Regions from separate parts of the Peribacillus sp. P4_C12 genome, predicted to be linked through region 1. Evidence: riboswitches for the same ligand, from Rfam matches in the RefSeq annotation. Region 1 holds a riboswitch; each other region holds the start of a gene.

Evidence for each region. Region 1 has a riboswitch for cobalamin ahead of nikA (nickel ABC transporter substrate-binding protein). Riboswitches for the same ligand answer to the same signal wherever they lie in the genome.
Region 2: another riboswitch for cobalamin. It lies ahead of AC1DUW_RS00190 (ABC transporter substrate-binding protein); the one in region 1 lies ahead of nikA (nickel ABC transporter substrate-binding protein).
Region 3: another riboswitch for cobalamin. It lies ahead of metE (5-methyltetrahydropteroyltriglutamate--homocysteine S-methyltransferase); the one in region 1 lies ahead of nikA (nickel ABC transporter substrate-binding protein).
Region 4: another riboswitch for cobalamin. It lies ahead of AC1DUW_RS10555 (hypothetical protein); the one in region 1 lies ahead of nikA (nickel ABC transporter substrate-binding protein).

The regions. Positions count from the first base shown of each region.
Region 1 covers NZ_JBFUIB010000233.1:757-5,307, forward strand. The annotation lists gene nikB (nickel ABC transporter permease) at 1-792, opposite strand, end outside; gene nikA (nickel ABC transporter substrate-binding protein) at 829-2,460, opposite strand; cobalamin riboswitch at 2,616-2,804, opposite strand; gene AC1DUW_RS19735 (aspartyl-phosphate phosphatase Spo0E family protein) at 3,373-3,543, shown strand; partial or broken gene AC1DUW_RS19740 (FtsW/RodA/SpoVE family cell cycle protein) at 3,629-3,832, opposite strand; gene AC1DUW_RS19745 (DUF7003 family protein) at 4,167-4,551, opposite strand, start outside.
Region 2 covers NZ_JBFUIB010000001.1:37,145-41,695, reverse strand. The annotation lists gene AC1DUW_RS00200 (heme ABC transporter ATP-binding protein) at 1-184, opposite strand, end outside; gene AC1DUW_RS00195 (FecCD family ABC transporter permease) at 190-1,245, opposite strand; gene AC1DUW_RS00190 (ABC transporter substrate-binding protein) at 1,208-2,176, opposite strand; cobalamin riboswitch at 2,355-2,531, opposite strand; gene AC1DUW_RS00185 (polysaccharide deacetylase family protein) at 2,619-3,482, opposite strand; gene AC1DUW_RS00180 (ABC transporter ATP-binding protein) at 3,610-4,452, opposite strand; gene AC1DUW_RS00175 (FecCD family ABC transporter permease) at 4,449-4,551, opposite strand, start outside.
Region 3 covers NZ_JBFUIB010000134.1:3,486-8,036, forward strand. The annotation lists gene AC1DUW_RS15910 (aminopeptidase) at 8-1,117, opposite strand; gene bcp (thioredoxin-dependent thiol peroxidase) at 1,129-1,599, opposite strand; gene AC1DUW_RS15920 (potassium channel family protein) at 1,662-2,081, opposite strand; cobalamin riboswitch at 2,373-2,563, shown strand; gene metE (5-methyltetrahydropteroyltriglutamate--homocysteine S-methyltransferase) at 2,719-4,551, shown strand, end outside.
Region 4 covers NZ_JBFUIB010000051.1:5,439-9,989, reverse strand. The annotation lists gene AC1DUW_RS10560 (ABC transporter substrate-binding protein) at 1-821, opposite strand, end outside; partial or broken gene AC1DUW_RS10555 (hypothetical protein) at 825-1,369, opposite strand; cobalamin riboswitch at 1,529-1,748, opposite strand; gene AC1DUW_RS10550 (AAA family ATPase) at 1,950-2,906, shown strand; gene AC1DUW_RS10545 (DUF58 domain-containing protein) at 2,906-4,102, shown strand; gene AC1DUW_RS10540 (DUF4129 domain-containing transglutaminase family protein) at 4,099-4,551, shown strand, end outside.

The DNA of each region.
Region 1 (4,551 bases):
TAACTGTCCCATGCCTGGCCAAGCAAAAATTGTTTCAACAATAACCGCTCCGCTTAGCATGTTACCGAAGCTCATGCCAAGTCCAGTTATCACAGGTAGTAAGGACTTTTTTAAGACATGCCTGATAACGATTAGTCTTTGGCGCAACCCTCTCGCTCTAGCATAAACAACAAATGGCTCATTCAAATTTCCCAGCATACTAGCCCGAAGCAATCGCATATACGTACCTATATACGCAAAAGCCAATGTCAAGGAAGGAAGCACTAGATGAGCCAAAGTCCCCCTTCCCAATACAGGAAATAAATCTAACTTTACTGATAAAAAATAGATCAAGAGAAAGCCAAGCCAAAAGGTTGGCATAGAGACACTTACAAAGGCTAGTATTCTGCTAAACTGATCAACAAATTTCCCCTTGTAAATAGCAGAAATCATTCCTAAGGGTAAACTAATAACAACAATAAAGATAAGCGAAGCAAATGTTAATTGAACTGTTGGGAAGAAATGTACCACAATTTCTTCCCATACAGAGTTATTGGACACATAAGACATCCCTAAATCCAATTGCAACACTTTTCCCAGCCACTCAAAATACTGGACATATAAAGGCTTGTTTAATCCAAGCTCAACTCGAAGGGCTGCCACTGTCTCATCCGTAGGAGGAATATGTGACGCCCTTAAGTAAGCTACTGCCGGATCTCCAGGAATTAAGTGAAGCAAGATAAAAGTGATGAGAGAAATTCCTAATAAAATTGGAATTAAACTTGTGAGACGTTTAAAAATAAACCAACTCATGTAGCACTCCTTAAGTTGTTTTTAAGTATCCCCACTTCAATTAACGTCAATTGAAGTTAAAGGGACCTCAGCTTCTTGAGGTAAAAAATCTACTCCACTAATGTTTTTTTGATACACTGCTATATTAGACTGATAAGATATCGGTAAATATATTGCTTGTTCGTGCAATGTCGTTAATATTTCTGAATATAGTATTTTTCTCTCTTCTTCGTCTGTAGTTAATAATACTTTCTTAATTTTCTGGTCTATTTCTTTTTTTATTGGCAGCCCTAATTGAGCGTTATAATCTGGACCACCATTTTCCGATTTTGTCGTCATAGAAGCTAAATAGGAATGTGGATCAAACGGTACAGCCCAAGTAGATGTAAATAATAAATCAAATTCACCTTGAAATGCCGTTGTCCAAAAAGTATTAGTTTCTTGACTAGTCAACTTAACATCTATTCCCAGCTTTCTAAAATCACCTTGGGTAAATTCTGCGATTGACTTTTGGATGTTGTCTGTACTATTAAACAGTAATTCCAATTGCAATTCTTTTCCGTCTTTTTCTCTAAATGGTTTCCCCTTCACTTGTTTCCATCCAGCTTCATCCAATAACTGTTTTGCTTTTTCTGCATCATATTCATATGGCTTTATATTAATTTTCGTGTATGGCAAAGTAGGTGGAAACAAAGTATCAGCCTTTTTTTCCATACCATAAAAGATCTTATCAATAACAGCCTGTTTATTAAAAGCATGTTGGAGAGCTAACCGAACTTTAAGATCTTTAGTCGCTTCTCTATTTGAGTTAAGAAGCAGCGTTCTTGTAGCTGTAGGTTCTGACAATTTGGTTTCATATTGCCCTGAATTCTTCAAAAATTGGAATGAATCTTGGCTTATGACCCCGTTTCCAAAAATAAAGTCGAGTTCTTTTTTCTCAAAAGCTAATACTCTTGACTCACCGTCAGTAATGACTTTAACAACCACCTTATCTACTTTAGGTTTAGTACCCCAATACTGTTCATTCCTTTTAAAAACTGCAAACTCATTTTTCTTATATTCGCTCAATACCCACGGTCCTGTGCCAATCGGAGACTTGAGTCCGTCCTTAAATGTGTTTTGACTGTCAGGGAAAGCAGCTTCTCCTACAAATCTCAACGGTCTGATGTAAGTTAGTTCTTGAAGAGTTGGATAATACGCGTTGTTCAAAATAAGTTTAAATGTATATTCATCTATTAYTTCAGTACTTTTGATTTGGTTAATTAATTCCACCCATTCATGTTGTTTGCGATTATCTAAAATGGTATCAAAGTTTTTCTTAACGATTGCAGCATTAAAGAGGGAACCATCGGAAAATTTAACATCTTTCCTCAGATGGAATACATATTCTTTTCCATCTTTCGATATATCCCAGCTCTCTGCAAGCCAAGGCTGAATTTCTCCGCCTTCACCGTAATAAACAAGGGATTCATATACCATAGCCTGGGAAAAAAACTCATTCGGAAAATATGTGTGTGGATTTAAGTCTCCTATATCCCCAGGCCATGAAAAAGTAACAACTTTTTGTTTATCTTTATCTGATGTATTTTCTTGATCTATTGTTGTGTCGCTGCAACCAGTAACAAAAATTGTGAAAATTACTAGTAGTCCAACAAAAGAATGGAATAAACTAGACCGTTGTAAAAACATGTTTTCTCACCTTCAATTATGGAATTTTATCTATTTGAAAAATCACGAAATATAAAAAAGCATTTCCAACCAGATTTAACGGTCAGAAATGCTTATAGGTTAAGAACAAATTCGTCTTCTAGCACTCTAACACCTCCCTATCTCCCGTAGGTTTAACAGCATTTTTAGAACGGGCAGGTTTTCTGACTTAGGTTCATCATCTCCATGCGTCTTCCCGGATATTATCCAGTGACTTTCTTGCATAGGACTCACCATTACAGCGGCGGGACCGTGCCGGATTTTGCACCGGCTTCCCTTTTAAATATTCGCTTTTAAACGAATATACCCATTCCAATACTATATGAAATTTTCCCTCATCTTCATAGTAAATAATAGAGCTTGTCTATCCTAAAATTATTTTGTCGAAACCATTTGTTACTTCTTAACACTTTATTAGTTTCATCTCTAAGTAATTTTTGATAAACCCAGCTACTAAACCTATCCATCTAGCAATAAACGAAATACAGTTAGTAAAAAGGAGAATAAACAGGTTCTCTTTAAAATTCAACAAATTTTAAATTCTCCTAAATTATACAGTTTTACGATTACAACTCTCTCAAAATGGAGATATTCACTATATGAAAATAAAATCAAAAAAAGTTTACCTAATACAAATTATATTCGTTATTGCAAATTTATGCTATATCAAATTAAAGTCCTGATGTTTTTTAACGGCTCGTTATGTATGGAAGTAATAATTTTATATATAAATAGTTATCAGTAACGACATATATCGAATGATAGTGAGGAAGATTTGTATTGCTCCCGCCAGAATTTGTTTACTTACTATAATATTTAAAATCATCCTAATTTATGTAATAATAAATATACTACAATAAAGGAAAGGTTTTGAGGGGGTTTTCGTTGGAAAGTATGGAACTACTACATAATAAAATAGAGACAATGAGGAAAGAATTAATAAATACAGCCTTRAAGCATGGATTCTCCTCACCAAAAACATTACATTTGAGCCAAGAACTTGATAAACTCTTGAATATACTTGTGCATGAACAGGAGTCGCTAACTCCAATAGGCCTTCAATAAGATGTAAGGGTGCTTCTCCTCTAAGTAAGTAGACTTGAAGCCTGATTGATCATATTTTCTCCTTTCTACCATAGGGCTTCATGGTTCAATAGCGGGAAAACGGTTGGATACTAAGCCCTAAATTCCTAAATCTACTGCTCCTTTTCCATGCTATCGTAACAATTTTATAAATAATAAAGAAATAAGTGGATATAAGTAAACCTGCCTCTATGAATCCAAATTCTTCAGCTACAATTGTAAATATAAAGTCGGTATGTGCTTCAGGAAAATACACATAACTTTGATTAAACCCTTTTCCTTTGAGTCATTCCAGAACCAATCGCTTATATGGATTGCTATAATTGATAACCAATTCCCTTCCCATAGCCAAACGGGTCTAACCCAAAGTACCTTTATGATCTATTCAAATTATAAAGACTTGGAATATTATCGATTCAAATCAGTTGGAAAGAAACGTGTGAAAGGCGTGTATCTTATCCAAATGTGAATAGATTTACGACCTTCCATATTAAAAAAAGGCTTTGTTAAAGAACGTTGTTGTTTTTTCTAAAAAAATATTTAAAGAAAAAAGCTCTTTTATGAAAAGGGCTTTTTTAACGTGCTGATTTATTAGGTATTGAAGATTAATCCTCATCTTGGTTTTCAAAATCACTCCACGTCCAATTGGACCAATGAGTGTTTGGCGTGTGAGAATGTACTAAACTTGTATCATTTAGTTCAATAGCTTTGGCAAGACTTTGGAAGAACTTATTTTCACTAGGCTTTTCTTCATCAGTGTGTTCCCATTCATCTATTTGATAAAACAGGTTTAGGTGAGTGTTTACACCAATTTCATTTAATAAATCCGGAGTTGCAAGCCAAAATTTTTCTTTATACTTAGAACTAAAGAAACGAACGAGTTTGGTTGGATTAAATGATTGAGTTTGGAGTCCTATTTGTGCATACTCCTCTTCTTTAGGATTTAAATTGATAAGTTCTCGATTAACAAACATTTTTAAATGGAATGGA
Region 2 (4,551 bases), on a different contig from region 1:
CCCTTATTCGTATGCTTCCTACCTTATAATCGAGAACCCCGCTAAGCATACTTAATAGCGTCGTTTTCCCGCTGCCATTTGGACCGAGAATCCCAAATAATTCCCCTTTATGTACGTCAAAAGAGACAGAGTCCAAAACAGCTTTATTGCCATATCCACCTGTTAACCCTTTAACTTCAAGCATGAATTCTACCCTTCTCTCCGTCTCTTTAATAAAATCAGGGCAAATGCCGGGGCCCCGATAAGTGAGGTAATTACACCAATCGGCAGTTCCGAAGGTGCAATGATCGTCCTTGCTACAAGGTCAGCCAAAATTAAAAACCCGCTTCCTACGAGCAAAGATAACGGCAACAAATGCTTATGATCTGGCCCCCAAATCCTACGAACCAAATGAGGAATAACCAATCCTACAAAGCCAATCGTTCCCGAAACAGCAACGGCTGCCCCAGTTAATATCGAACCAGCTATCAGAATCCACATTTTTCTCCGCTGAACATTCACACCCAAATGCTTTGCACGATCTTCCCCAAACGTCATCGCATTCAATTCTTGGGTATTCATAATCAAGATCAACGAACCAATGATAAAAAACGGCAAAATAATCGCGATATAATTCCAGCCGCGCATTGAAACGCTTCCCATCAGCCACCCGATGATTTGTCTTAATTCCTCGCCCGTCAACGCAATCATTAATGAGATGAAGGCACTTAAAAACGAGCTGAAAATGATTCCGGTTAAAATAATTGTTTCTACTTTCATCGATCGATCCATTTTTCTCGCAAAAGTTAGCACACAGAAAATCGTAAGCAATGAAAACATAATACTTAACGTCGGTAGGGTATATAAACCGATCAACGGCAATGATATATTCAAAAACAATGTCAATACAGCGCCTACTGATGCTCCTGATGAAATCCCTAATGTGTAGGGGTCAGCAAGCGGGTTCCTGAGCAGTCCCTGAAAGGCTGCCCCGGCAATCGCAAGCGAAGCCCCAACCAAACCTGCAAGTAATACACGTGGCAGGCGGATGTTCATTACGATATTCGTCAGCATCACATCTGGCTCAACTGAGATTGGTAAATGAAAAAATTCCTTGCCGATAATTTGTATAAGCGCGGGAATCGGTACTGACACCGAACCAAAGGAAATGCCAATCGTCATTGCGAAAAGCAAAAACAATAACGCAATCAAATAAGCAAACGCCCACTTAGTTGTCAAATAGGTTCGGATAGACTGATTTGGCAAGTTCCTCTACTCCCTCTATTAAGCGTGGACCAGAACGGGTCACTAAGTCAGAATGGACATCAAAGACTTGACCATCCTTAACAGCAGCTACATCTTCCCATCCTTTTCGGCCCGTCACTTCACTAACTGGATCTTTTGTATAATAACCATATGTTGTGATAATGACATCCGGATTTGCAGCAATCATAGACTCTTCATCAATTTTCGCCCACCCGTCCAATTCGGCTGCTGCATTTTTCGCTGAAATTATGTTAAGCATTTCATTCATGAATGTATTTTTTCCAGGTGTATAAATATCCGGTGATGGCGAAACCTCTACTAGAACGGTTTTTCTTTCCTCATCCTTAACGGATTTAGCTTTTTCCTGAATTTCCTTCAGTTTCGTTTTCATATTCGCAACGATTTCTTTTGCCTTATCATGTTCTCCCGTTGCCTGTCCAATCATATCAATAGACTCATACACTTCGTCAAAGCTTTGTGCATCATTGACTACAAGGACATCTATTCCAGCATCCTTAAGCTGCTGCAATCCCTCATTCGAATTATGGGCACTGGATGCATGAGCAAGAACAAGATCAGGCTTTAAGGAAACGATTAACTCCGTGTTCATTTCCATTCCGCCAACTTTTTCAATTTCTTTCGTTTCTTCCGGGTAATTATCATTGTCGGATACACCAACAACCTTTTTACCCAAACCAAGTGCAAAGACCACTTCTGTATTACTTGGTATCAATGTAACAATTTTCTTTGGTTGTTCTTCTATCGTTACTTTTTCACCCGTTGCATCTTTTATCGTAATCGGGAAAGCTTGGTTTTCAGTATGATTTGTTTGTTGCTTTTCTTTCGTTCCTTCTTTTGATGTATCATTGCAACCAACCATCATACCTGCAGTTAGTAACATCACTAGAATCAGACCATAGATTTTCTTCATTTTACATCCCTCACAATCTTTTAATTCAATTTCCGACCACCTAAAGAAAACGCACCCTGAAGTGAAGAGGCGAATTTCAAAACAAAAGCATCTCCCGTCAAACGGAAGATGCTTGTATGGCAACAATATAATTACGGACTCAGAAGGTCTGCCACACACCTTCCCATCCGCGTAGGTTACAGGTGTACGAATCTTGGCAGGTCTCCTGGCTAATGGTCATCGTCAACGGCACCTTCCCATATCTCACATACAGTGGTACACAGCCGCTAACTCCCATTTACAGTGGCGGGACCGCGTTGGTATTTCACCAACTTCCCTTTTAAGTCATTAAGACACCAAATCGTTCATATGTATATAATTTTCACTGCTTTTCATTATACACTATGTAAGAAATGATTATTATATGATTTTTCAGACTGATTCCGAAATACCTTGTCTTCAATTAATAACGTGATGCATTTTCAATCAGCGCTGCAAATCCATCGACTGACAATCCGGGTGAAATCCGAACTCGGTGCAGTGCATGCATCCCTTGGTCCCTTGAAGCTCCACCAGCTTCGGTGGTTACTGCCATCTTGTATCCAGCATCTTCTGACAACCTAAGGCTCTCCTCGTTATACCGACCAACAGGATATGAAAGTACTGTCGTGTCCTGTTGGAGAATACGATCGAATAAATCCTTTGACTGGACCATTTCAGCTTCCTGCTGCTCTACCGTCATACGGTTAAGCTCAAGATGGTTGATAGTATGACTTTCAATAGAAATCCCATTCTCGCTCATCTCCACCATTTGTTCTCCAGTCAGGTGATGACTTTTTTCAATAGATTTCCCGATCATAAAAACAGTTGCTTTCATATTATATTCTTTTAATATAGGAAAAGCCTCCGTGTAATTATCTGTATAGCCATCATCAAAAGTAAGCCAGACACACTTTTCACTTGGCATCCGATTTTCCGTTAAAACAAGAAATGCTTCCCTAGGGGATAATGTATAGTAATCATTCTCCCGAAGCCAGTTCATTTGTGATTGAAATTCCTCTCTTGGTACCCGAAGGTTATTACCTTCAGAAATACTATGATACATCAATATTGGAAGTTGAACCGTGGACTCGGCTCTTATCCAGTTTCTCGTATCGATCTGTTCAGGATATAATCTGTCCTCCGAATTCTGCCCGGCGTCATTCTCCGCTGCTGCAACCACTTCAATGTTATCTTCCGCAATCGGTGCAGCCGTCTTTGTACCTATATTCTCTAAAACCCCTTGTGAGCATGCAGGCAAAATTAAAATTCCCAGCAATGCTACCATCAATAAAACTCTGTATTTTCCCACTATCATTCTCCTAATTTTTTCTAGCATAATAGTACCAGAAAACCAGTAAATAATAAAGTATTCCATTTAGCGCAAAAAAAGGCAACTCGGTGGCTGCCTTTTTTTAACTAGTAAATCGACAAGTACTTTGATCACGCGGAATGCCTAAATCTTTCGGCACCATCGTTTCAATCAAAAAGTTCTCATCTTCTTCATAAATAATCTTCTTCATTTCAATTCCGAAGTATTCCTTCATCCGGGATTCTGTCATGACTTCCTGGACTTCCCCGTAAACGACCGGCTTTTGTTTTGCTGTCATTAACACATGGTCAGCAAGGAAAAACGCATGGTTTGGGTAATGCGTGTTTATGATACAAGAGATTTTCTTTTCTTGTGACAAACGCTTTAATGTCTGTAAAATCACAACCTGCTTTTGAACATCAAGATGGGATTCCGGTTCATCGAGAATGAGCACTTCCGGGTCTGATACCAGCGTACGTGCAATCAATGCTAGTTGCAGCTCACCACCACTGACTGTATTGCAGGACTTCCCAGCAAGATGGCCAATCCCTACAGTTTCCAGGGCTAGGTGAGCGGCTTCACGGTCCTTCACGGAAGGCTGGGCAAGCGCACTGATGTATGGGGCTCTTCCCATAATGACCAATTCTTCGAGTGTAAAACCAAATACCATTTTATGCGCCTGCGGAACATAGCCAATCCGTTTCCAGACTGTTTTGCGTGAAAGCGAAGGAAGCGGCTTTCCATCAATGAGCGTTTGACCTTTTTTCCAGTCCAGAAGACCTGTGATGCATTTTAACATTGTTGTCTTTCCTGCACCGTTTGGTCCTAGTATCGCCATTATCTCTCCGTCATTCAGCGAAAAGTTAATGTCTGTTTGGTAAAGGTAAGGAACTTCTTCTTTTTTCCGAGCATAAAAGTAATTTCCTCCCTGCACCTCAATTCTCATGACCAGCCACCTCCTGTTTTTCTAAGCAATATTGCGAAAAATGGTGCACCTATAATTGCCGTCAAGATTGAGAGTGGAATTTCTGTAGCTGTTACCGAG
Region 3 (4,551 bases), on a different contig from region 1:
AAAGGCTTTATTTTAATAAATTTGGATTTAAAGCACTTAGTTCCGGCAACATAAAAATGCCATCCCTTCGGATCAGAATGTCATCAAAGTAGATATCACCACCGCCATATTCAGGACGCTGGATCAAAACCATATCCCAATGTGTAGAAGAACGGTTACCATTATCAGCCTCTTGATAGGCTTGGCCAGGAGTTAGATGCAGACTGCCACATATTTTCTCATCAAACAAAATATCGTCCATTGGCTCCATAATGTATGGATTGATTCCAAGCGCGAATTCCCCAATAAAACGGGACCCTTCATCTACATCGAGAATCTCGTTCATTTTAGAATTTTGATTAGAAACTGCTTTCGTGATTTTCCCCTTTTGTATGGTTAAAACTATGTCACGAAAGGTGATTCCTTGATATGTTGAAGGTGTGTTGAAAGCTACCCTACCATGAACACTCTCTTTTACGGGTGCCGTGAACACTTCCCCGTCAGGTAGATTGTTTTTCCCAGCGCATATGACAGCCGGCATTCCTTTAATGGAAAAGGTGAGATTTGTCCCAGGTGAAACAATCCGGACTTTTTCAGTACGCTCCATTAATTGCTTAAGCGGTTTCAGTGCCACTTCCATTTTCCCGTAATCCATTGTGCACACGTTTAATAGAAAGTCTTCGTACCTTCTAAAGCTCATACCTGCTTTTTGTGCTAATCTGACGTTCGGGTAATTAAGTAAAACCCAACGCCGGTTGTTTACATAGAAAAGAGTCGACGACTTCATCGCTTCCCCATGAAGACGATGCCTCTCTGCAGGAACATCTGCCAATTCAGCATCGTTTTCTTCACTGGAGATGATTATTATCGCATCAATATCAGTATATTTCCTCAAAGTCCATTGTGATAAGGTATCAAGTTGTTCCTTCTCATTCCCTTTTAACAAGTGTCGGCTTATTTCATCGTCTTCCAGTTCGACATATGGATATGCACCGATTCTGTATGTTTCATCAATCAGCTCTTTCAATAGCGGTTTCATGTTGATATGACCCCGTATCAAGATTCTCTCTTTTGGCTGTAATTGTACGGAATGATGAATCAGCCTTTCAGCAAGCTTGGTTATTCGCTTATCCTTCATCTGGCTGTACCTTATTTTTCTAGATCACGAAGAGTTTCAAGCGCTTCTTCGACATGGCCTTTGACTTTTACCTTACGCCATTCTTTAACTATCGTTCCTTCCTTATCAATCAGAAAAGTTGAACGTTCAATGCCCATATATTCCTTGCCGAAGTTCTTTTTTAATTTCCATACATCATATAATTCAGCAGCTTCTTGATTTTCGTCAGCTAGTAGCAGAAAAGGTAACCCATATTTTTCAATAAATTTTTCATGACGCGCCGCCGGATCTGGACTAATCCCTATGATAACAGCATTCAATTCCTCAAACTGCTCATTGTGGTCACGGAAATCACAGGCCTCCGTTGTGCAACCAGGCGTCATGTCTTTCGGATAAAAATATAAAACAACGTGTTTGCCCTTAAAATCCGATAGGGAAACTTTTTCACCGTTGTTTGCAGGAAGTTGAAAATCCGGTGCTTTTTCTCCAATTTTAACAGTCATTCTTACCCCTCCATTTCTTTCATTATGGTAAGCGTACCCAATAATTGAAAGAAACACAACTTTCATTTATTCTTCCTTTCCTTCTGCTCTAAGTCAATCACTGTCCGGATCACAAACGCTGCCGGGAGAGTGTATCCAATGAACGCCTGGATTGTCGCAATCATCCTGCCCATGCCTATCGGGGCTATATCTCCATACCCTACTGAAAACATTGTCATTGCACTAAAATAAAAAGAAGTCTTCAGTTGCTCGTAAAAACTGCCGTCCAAACGATTGCCCATATCAAGAATCACCGAATGATTCTGAAGCTCGTATAATAAATAAATCAGTGCAAAACCTACTAATATCGTCGCATATAAATTGCCGAGCCACAGCATATCCTCTAGAGAAAACTTTTTTCCTCCCGACTCAACAAGAAATAACGTTCGAATGCTCATCACCATGCAAAAAATAATCCCTGCAATCAAGATGTAAAAAGTCATCCCCCACGCCTCATTTCAAAACAACCCACTCCCCCTATACATACTCCCCGTCCAAACAATATATTCTTTATTTAGGGGTCAGACCCCATTTCCCAACATTCACATCCTTAAACAAACCTAGATGCACMAATAGTTTTGTCGATATAGGGCGGGGTCAGACCCCATTTCCCGAGACTTTTTTCCTTATTGACCATTTTAGTCGGGATATGATAAGCTTGTCTAAATTTTTATAATAGTTTTTATTTTATAAATATTTGTTGCCTGCAGTTTAATTTACAGCGGGTTTGTGAAATTTCATATGTGGAAATAGGTTCCTAATTTTTTTAGGATTAAAAGGGAAGTCCGGTGAAATTCCGGCACGGTCCCGCCACTGTAATAGGAATGTTAGCGCTATGCAATATGCCACTGATTTTCGGATTGGGAAGGCCTGCCGCTAATAAGATTCCTAAAGTCAGGAGACCTGCCTGTTTCGACAACACTGTTTTAACCTACGGAGAATAGGGAAGTGTTAGGGACCTTATAATTTTAAGGGGTTTTTGTATACCCCTTTATTTTAARCATTTCTAACTTTCTCTTTTGACGGTTAGGGGTGCTTTTTTTGTTGTTATTTTATTTAAAGAAAAAAGAATGTAGGAGGATGGGAATATTGAAAAGTAGTAGTTTAGGGTACCCTCGAATTGGGGAAGATCGTGAATGGAAACGCACATTAGAAGCTTACTGGTCCGGAAAAATCGATGAATCGGAGTTTACGGCACAGCTAGAAGCCATCCGTTTAGGCAACTTACAAAAGCAAAAGGACCAACGTATTGATATTATTCCTGTCAATGACTTTACTTTATATGATCAAATGCTCGATATGTCTGTAATGTTCGGTCTTGTTCCTGAGCGTTATTCAGCCTATAAAGGCGGCACCGTTCCCCTTTCTGTATATTATTCTATGGCTCGCGGAAACAAGGATGAAGTTGCTTCTGAAATGACGAAATGGTTCAATACAAATTATCACTATATCGTTCCCGAATTAAAACAGTCACAGCTGATTTTGACAGAAAATAAACCACTTGCTTCTTATCGCGAAGCCAAAGAAAAACTAGGAATTGAAGCTAAGCCCGTGTTAGTCGGACCTTATACTTTTATTACTCTTTCTAAAGGCTACAATAAACAAGATGTACCTGGAATCGTCCTTAGTCTCCTGCCTTTATACACACAAATTCTGCAAGAGCTAGAACAAGAAGGCGTGAAGTGGGTGCAAATGGATGAACCCTCCCTTGTTTCTTCCATTTCTAAAGATGATATGCAAACTGTTACTTACTTATATGAAAAATTGAATGAAGCAGCTCCAAACTTGAACATCATGCTACAAACATACTTTGATGCGGTAGAGCACTACCAAGAGGTGATTGAATTACACGTTCAAGGGATCGGTCTTGATTTTGTCCATGATAAAGGGAAAAATCTTAGTAATCTCCAAGAATTCGGCTTCCCGAAAGACAAAGTGCTCGGTGCAGGTGTGATTGATGGGAAAAACATATGGCTTTCCGATTTATCGAAAAAGAATCAGTTGATCAAGACCATCACAAAAACCGTAGCCGAAGACCAAATTTGGCTTCAACCCTCTTGCTCCCTGCTTCATGTACCAGTAACGGTTCGTAATGAGACGGCTCTTACTAAAGATGTGCAACAGGCCCTTGCTTTTGCTGATGAGAAGCTTGAAGAAATCACTCTACTAGTTAAAGGTAGTAATCAAGGTGCCGAAGCAATTGCTGAAAAAGTAGCCGCTAACAAATTAGCACTTCAAACGTTAGCAAGTTCAAATGCGCGAAATCATAAAGACGTCCAAACTGGTGTCGAACAGGCGAAGAGTCAAACAGCCGGCCGTCAGCTGCCATTTAAAGAGCGTTATCAAAAACAACAGGAATTTTTCAAACTGCCTTTCCTTCCATCAACAACAATCGGAAGCTTTCCGCAGACGGCTGAAGTAAAACAAGCCCGCGGAAAATTCAAACGAGGGGAATGGACTGCTGCACGATATGAAACATTTGTTAACGAAGAAATCAGCAGATGGATCGATATCCAGGAAGAAATCGGCTTGGATGTTCTTGTTCACGGAGAGTTTGAACGAACAGATATGGTTGAATTTTTCGGTCATAAGCTAGGTGGATTCGTTTTCCTTGAAAAGGGATGGGTGCAATCTTACGGTTCTCGCTGCGTAAAACCCCCTGTTATCTATGGCGATGTGCATTTCATCGAGCCGATGACAGTCCGTGAAAGTGTGTACGCACAATCTCTGACTAAGAAAACAGTAAAAGGAATGCTGACAGGTCCTGTAACGATTCTAAACTGGTCATTTGTCCGTGATGATATTTCACAGGAGAATGTTTGCTACCAGTTAGCGCTTGCCTTGGAAAAAGAAGTGGGAGCGTTAGAAACTGCCGGAATCAAAATGATCCAGGTGGATGAGCCTGCCCTTAGA
Region 4 (4,551 bases), on a different contig from region 1:
TCCCAGCCTTTACGGGATTTAATTTCATCAACAGCATCATCTGCATAGGTAGCAGTTGTAATGATAGCATTAGGGTTTCGTTTGACAATTTCTTCATCTGAAACCTTAACCCAGCCTTTTTGGTCGGCAAAGATGTTTTCAATGCCTGCAGTTTTTAGAATTTCTTGTTGGAAGGTTTCCGATCCTGTTGTATAGATTTCTGGAGCTGGACTAATTTCAAAGTAAGTTTTTTCCTTTTCATCTAATGTTTCAATTTTTTCTTCAACACTTGTAATTTGGGTTTGGATATCTTTCACTAATTCTTCGCCTTTTTTAGTAACGCCCATGACATCAGCGATTTGCCCAATATCTCCATAAACATCATCAAAATTTGTCGCGGATTTTATAATGAATACTGGGATTCCAGCATCTTCAAGTGGCTTCAGCGTCGTTTCATCACCAATGGTATAAGCAATAACGGCATCTGGTTTTAAGGAAATAATTTTCTCTGCATTGATATTCACCGAGTCGGAAACATGTTCAATATCTTTTGCTTCCTCTGGATAATTATCGAAGTCGGTCACGCCAACGACCTTATCCCCCAGCCCTAGTTTAAATAAAATTTCTGTATTACTTGGTTGAAGTGAAACTACTGTTTCCGGAACTTTATCAAATTTTATTTTCTTTCCAGTATCATCGGTAACGGTATAGGCTTTGACTTCTTCTGTCTTATTAGTATCTTTCTTTTCCTTTGCCGTCTGGTCATCCGTTACTCCACATCCGGTAAGGAAAAGGGCAAGTATCAAGGTGGAAATCCAACTAAATCGTATGCTTCTCTTCATTATTTATTCCTCCGTTTTCTTCTTCATTGGTTTGGTTGGGTATGATTTACTGATAAAAGCAATCTCCTCAATACCATGTTGCTTATTGACGTAGACAGCCATCACGAATAGAACATTTGCAAGCAAATGGGCGTAATCAAAGAGAATTTCAGGGATTTCTCTTTCTAAACTAACCTTGTGTAAAGCACGGACCGACTTTTTGGCTTCACTACGGCAAGTATGCAGAACACAGGCGGCGGTTGACCCTTGCGGAAGCACGAATGTCTCAATATGCTCTTTAACTTCTACGACATAATGGTCGTAGATTGCACTTAGACGTTTCAGATCATTGTCGGTAATGGCCAATTTCCCACGGACTGAACCATTTAAATGATAAGTCATCGGCAACAATTCCATTAAATCTCGGTATACATCCGGAACATCCTTTGTAAGCGAGGCGGCCAAGCCAATTTGTGTCGTCAAAGAGTCGGTACGTATTTCATATCGACGGTAGACACGGATTCGCGCATGTATGGATAGCATAAAAAACGAAAATCCTTCTTTGCCATAACTCTTCCTCCTCTTCATAGTTAGATGAATCACCTCGGTATCGCTTTTCTCAGTAAAAGAAAAAGCCGACCAAGGGCATTGGTCGGCATCAATCACCTATGTATCTGTAACAGAAAAAGATGGAAGATTGCCGTACAATCCTCCTATCTTCCGAAGAGCAGAATACGATAAAAAAGGCAGGTCTCCTGGCTCGTGCGTCATTTTACTCTAAGAACCTTCCCATTTGAACAGGATGAATGGTTATCGATGTGAATCTTTATCCTCAAACAGTGGTATTTATCTTATTTCATTAGCACTTACAGTTGCGGAAACAGCTTCGGTTTTACACCAAATTCCCTATTAAGCTGACAAGTCAGCACCTTTTTCTGCAAGGTTTATATTCACTTAGCAACAGTTTACCATACCTTTTTCCTAAAGCAGTATGAATATTTTTAGAGAAATTCGTTTATGGTTTGCGAATTATCTAGTAAACTTACAATGTAAGGTTTAATTGGATGTTAATGTAAAACGTATATCGAGTATAAAGAATATATAATAGGTGTTATATAAGAGTAATAGGGTAATTTCAGGAGGTAGAGAATGATTTATAAGCAGGTAAATCAAAAACTGGAAAAGATTTTAGGGAATATTGAAAAAGTGATTATTGGAAAACGAGATATAGCAGAACTGAGCATCGTGGCACTTCTTTCTGGGGGGCATGTTTTATTGGAGGATGTTCCTGGTGTAGGTAAGACTGTCATGGTCAGAGCACTGGCAAGATCGATAGGCGCAAACTTTAAGCGTATACAATTCACACCTGATTTACTACCTTCAGATGTAACGGGTGTTTCAATTTTCAATCCAAAGGAACAAGAATTTATTTTTAGACCAGGACCAATCATGGGCCATATTATTTTAGCCGATGAGATAAACCGGACATCGCCCAAAACACAATCTGCCTTGCTTGAAGCAATGGAAGAGGCAAGTGTGACGGTTGATGGGGTTACAAGGGGATTGGAGAAACCCTTTTTCGTTATGGCAACACAAAATCCCATTGAGTACGAAGGAACATACCCACTTCCCGAGGCGCAATTGGATCGTTTTCTATTAAAAATGAAAATGGGCTATCCGGGTGTGGACGAAGAAATTGAGGTTTTGCACCGAGCTCAATATGCCGCACCACTTGAAGAGTTAGAATCTGTTATTACTTTAGAGGAATTAATAGCTTTACAGGAAGAGGCTAAAGCAGTGATAGTGGATGACACGATAAAGCGGTATATTGTTAATTTGGCTAATCGATCTCGTACGCATGAGAGAGTATATTTAGGGGTGAGTCCACGTGGATCGATTGCATTGATGAAGGCGGCCCAAGCTTATGCACTTTTGCAGGGCAGAGATTATGTTCTACCGGATGATGTGCAATATTTAGTACCGTTCGTGTTTGCCCACAGACTTATCCTGAAGCCAGAAGCGAATTATGAGGGAGTGGATGCTGGCATGGTGATTCACGAGATTGTTGCGACGATTCAAGTGCCTGTGAAGAGAGCTGTGACCTAATGCGGAACTTGATTAGCATCTTAAAGGAAAACATGAGTGTGATTGGCTTGTTATTACTTATAGCGATTTCCTTTTCTTTTGCGATGTTTCAAGGCGGTTTTGTCAGTTGGTTTATTTTTTATACATTTTTGCCGTTCACTGTGTACTCTACGATTCTACTTTTTTATCCGATTAATAACATTATCGTTGAGAGAAAGGTCAGTAAAAGAGAATGCCGAGCAGGCGATTCTGTAGAAATAGCTTTAACTGTTACCCGTAAAAACAGGCTGCCTCTTTTATATTTGATGGTAGAGGAAGAGTTGCCGAAGGAATTGGAAAATAGGGGGATGCAAAGCAAAACACTTGTCTTTCCGGGTTTCAGGCATACCTTCAGTATGACATATACTTTGGACAATTTGCCACGGGGTGAGCATACATTTCAAACAATCCGTTTCAGGACAGGAGACTTTTTTGGCGTCTTTGAAAAGGAAGCGACATATAATTTACCTTTAAAAATCACTGTTTTCCCTTCATATCATGAGCTTACCTACAGAGATTTTGAGCGCGTATTCAATCAGGGACAAGTGGGATTGACAAAAAAAACACAGCGAGAACATTCAGTAGTGTCTGGCGTAAGAGAGTATCAGCCAGGTGATCAGTTGTCCTGGATTAACTGGAAGGCAACGGCTAAAACAAGTGAAATCATGACAAAGGAATTTGAAGTTCAGAAAAACCGTGATGTGTTTATCGTGCTTGATAATCAGGAATCGCTTTTCTTCGAAGAAGCAATTGTAATGACGGCTTCCTTTGTACATGTCATGTTAAAAAAAGGCATAGAGATTGGTTTCGCTAGTACGGGATCGAGGCAAATCTTACCGACTGGAGGAGGCAATAACCAGAAACGAAAGATTTTTTACCGCCTTGCTAAAGAAAAACCGAGTAGGATAACCACTTGGAACGGGATCATAAGGAAGGAAATTCTGCCGGCCAACGCAGCTGTGATTTTCATTGTCTCGGAATTAACATTAGAAAAGGTAGAAGTATTGAGTGCATTCCGCGCTAATCAAGGATTAACGTTGTTTTGTGTGAAAAACCCAGCAGACTTTACAGATGAGGAAAAAAAATCAAGATCCGCAGCAGTATCACGGGGAATAAAGGTTTGCTTTCTTGAACAGGGGTATCTGCAACACGACAGACGAGAGGTGATGATGAAATGAATGTTTCAACCCCCTTGTTGGAAAAGTGGATGCATGTTCTTCTGTATACCTTTGGTCTGTTGTTGATCACAGAATGGTTAAGGCCTGTTGAGAAACTCACGGATACAGGGAATATTGTTGTTTTTGTTCTGTTTGTGATTTTTTCCCTACTACTGCATTATTTCCACTTCCATTGGCTAATCCGCTGTACCCTCTTAAGTGTTTATATAATGATTTCAGTACAGTTTCTTCATTCGAAAACCGCTTTATTTGAATTTTCATGGTTTAAAGGCTATCTGCTTGATTTCACAGCCAATCTATCAAATATATACGATGGAAAATGGGAGTTACTTTCAAATCCATTTCGAACTTTTCTATTTTTCTTGCTTCTTTGGCTTGTGACATATTTGATTCATTACTGGGTGATGGTGAAGCAAAGTATCTTTTTCTTTTTTATGTTAACGGTGATT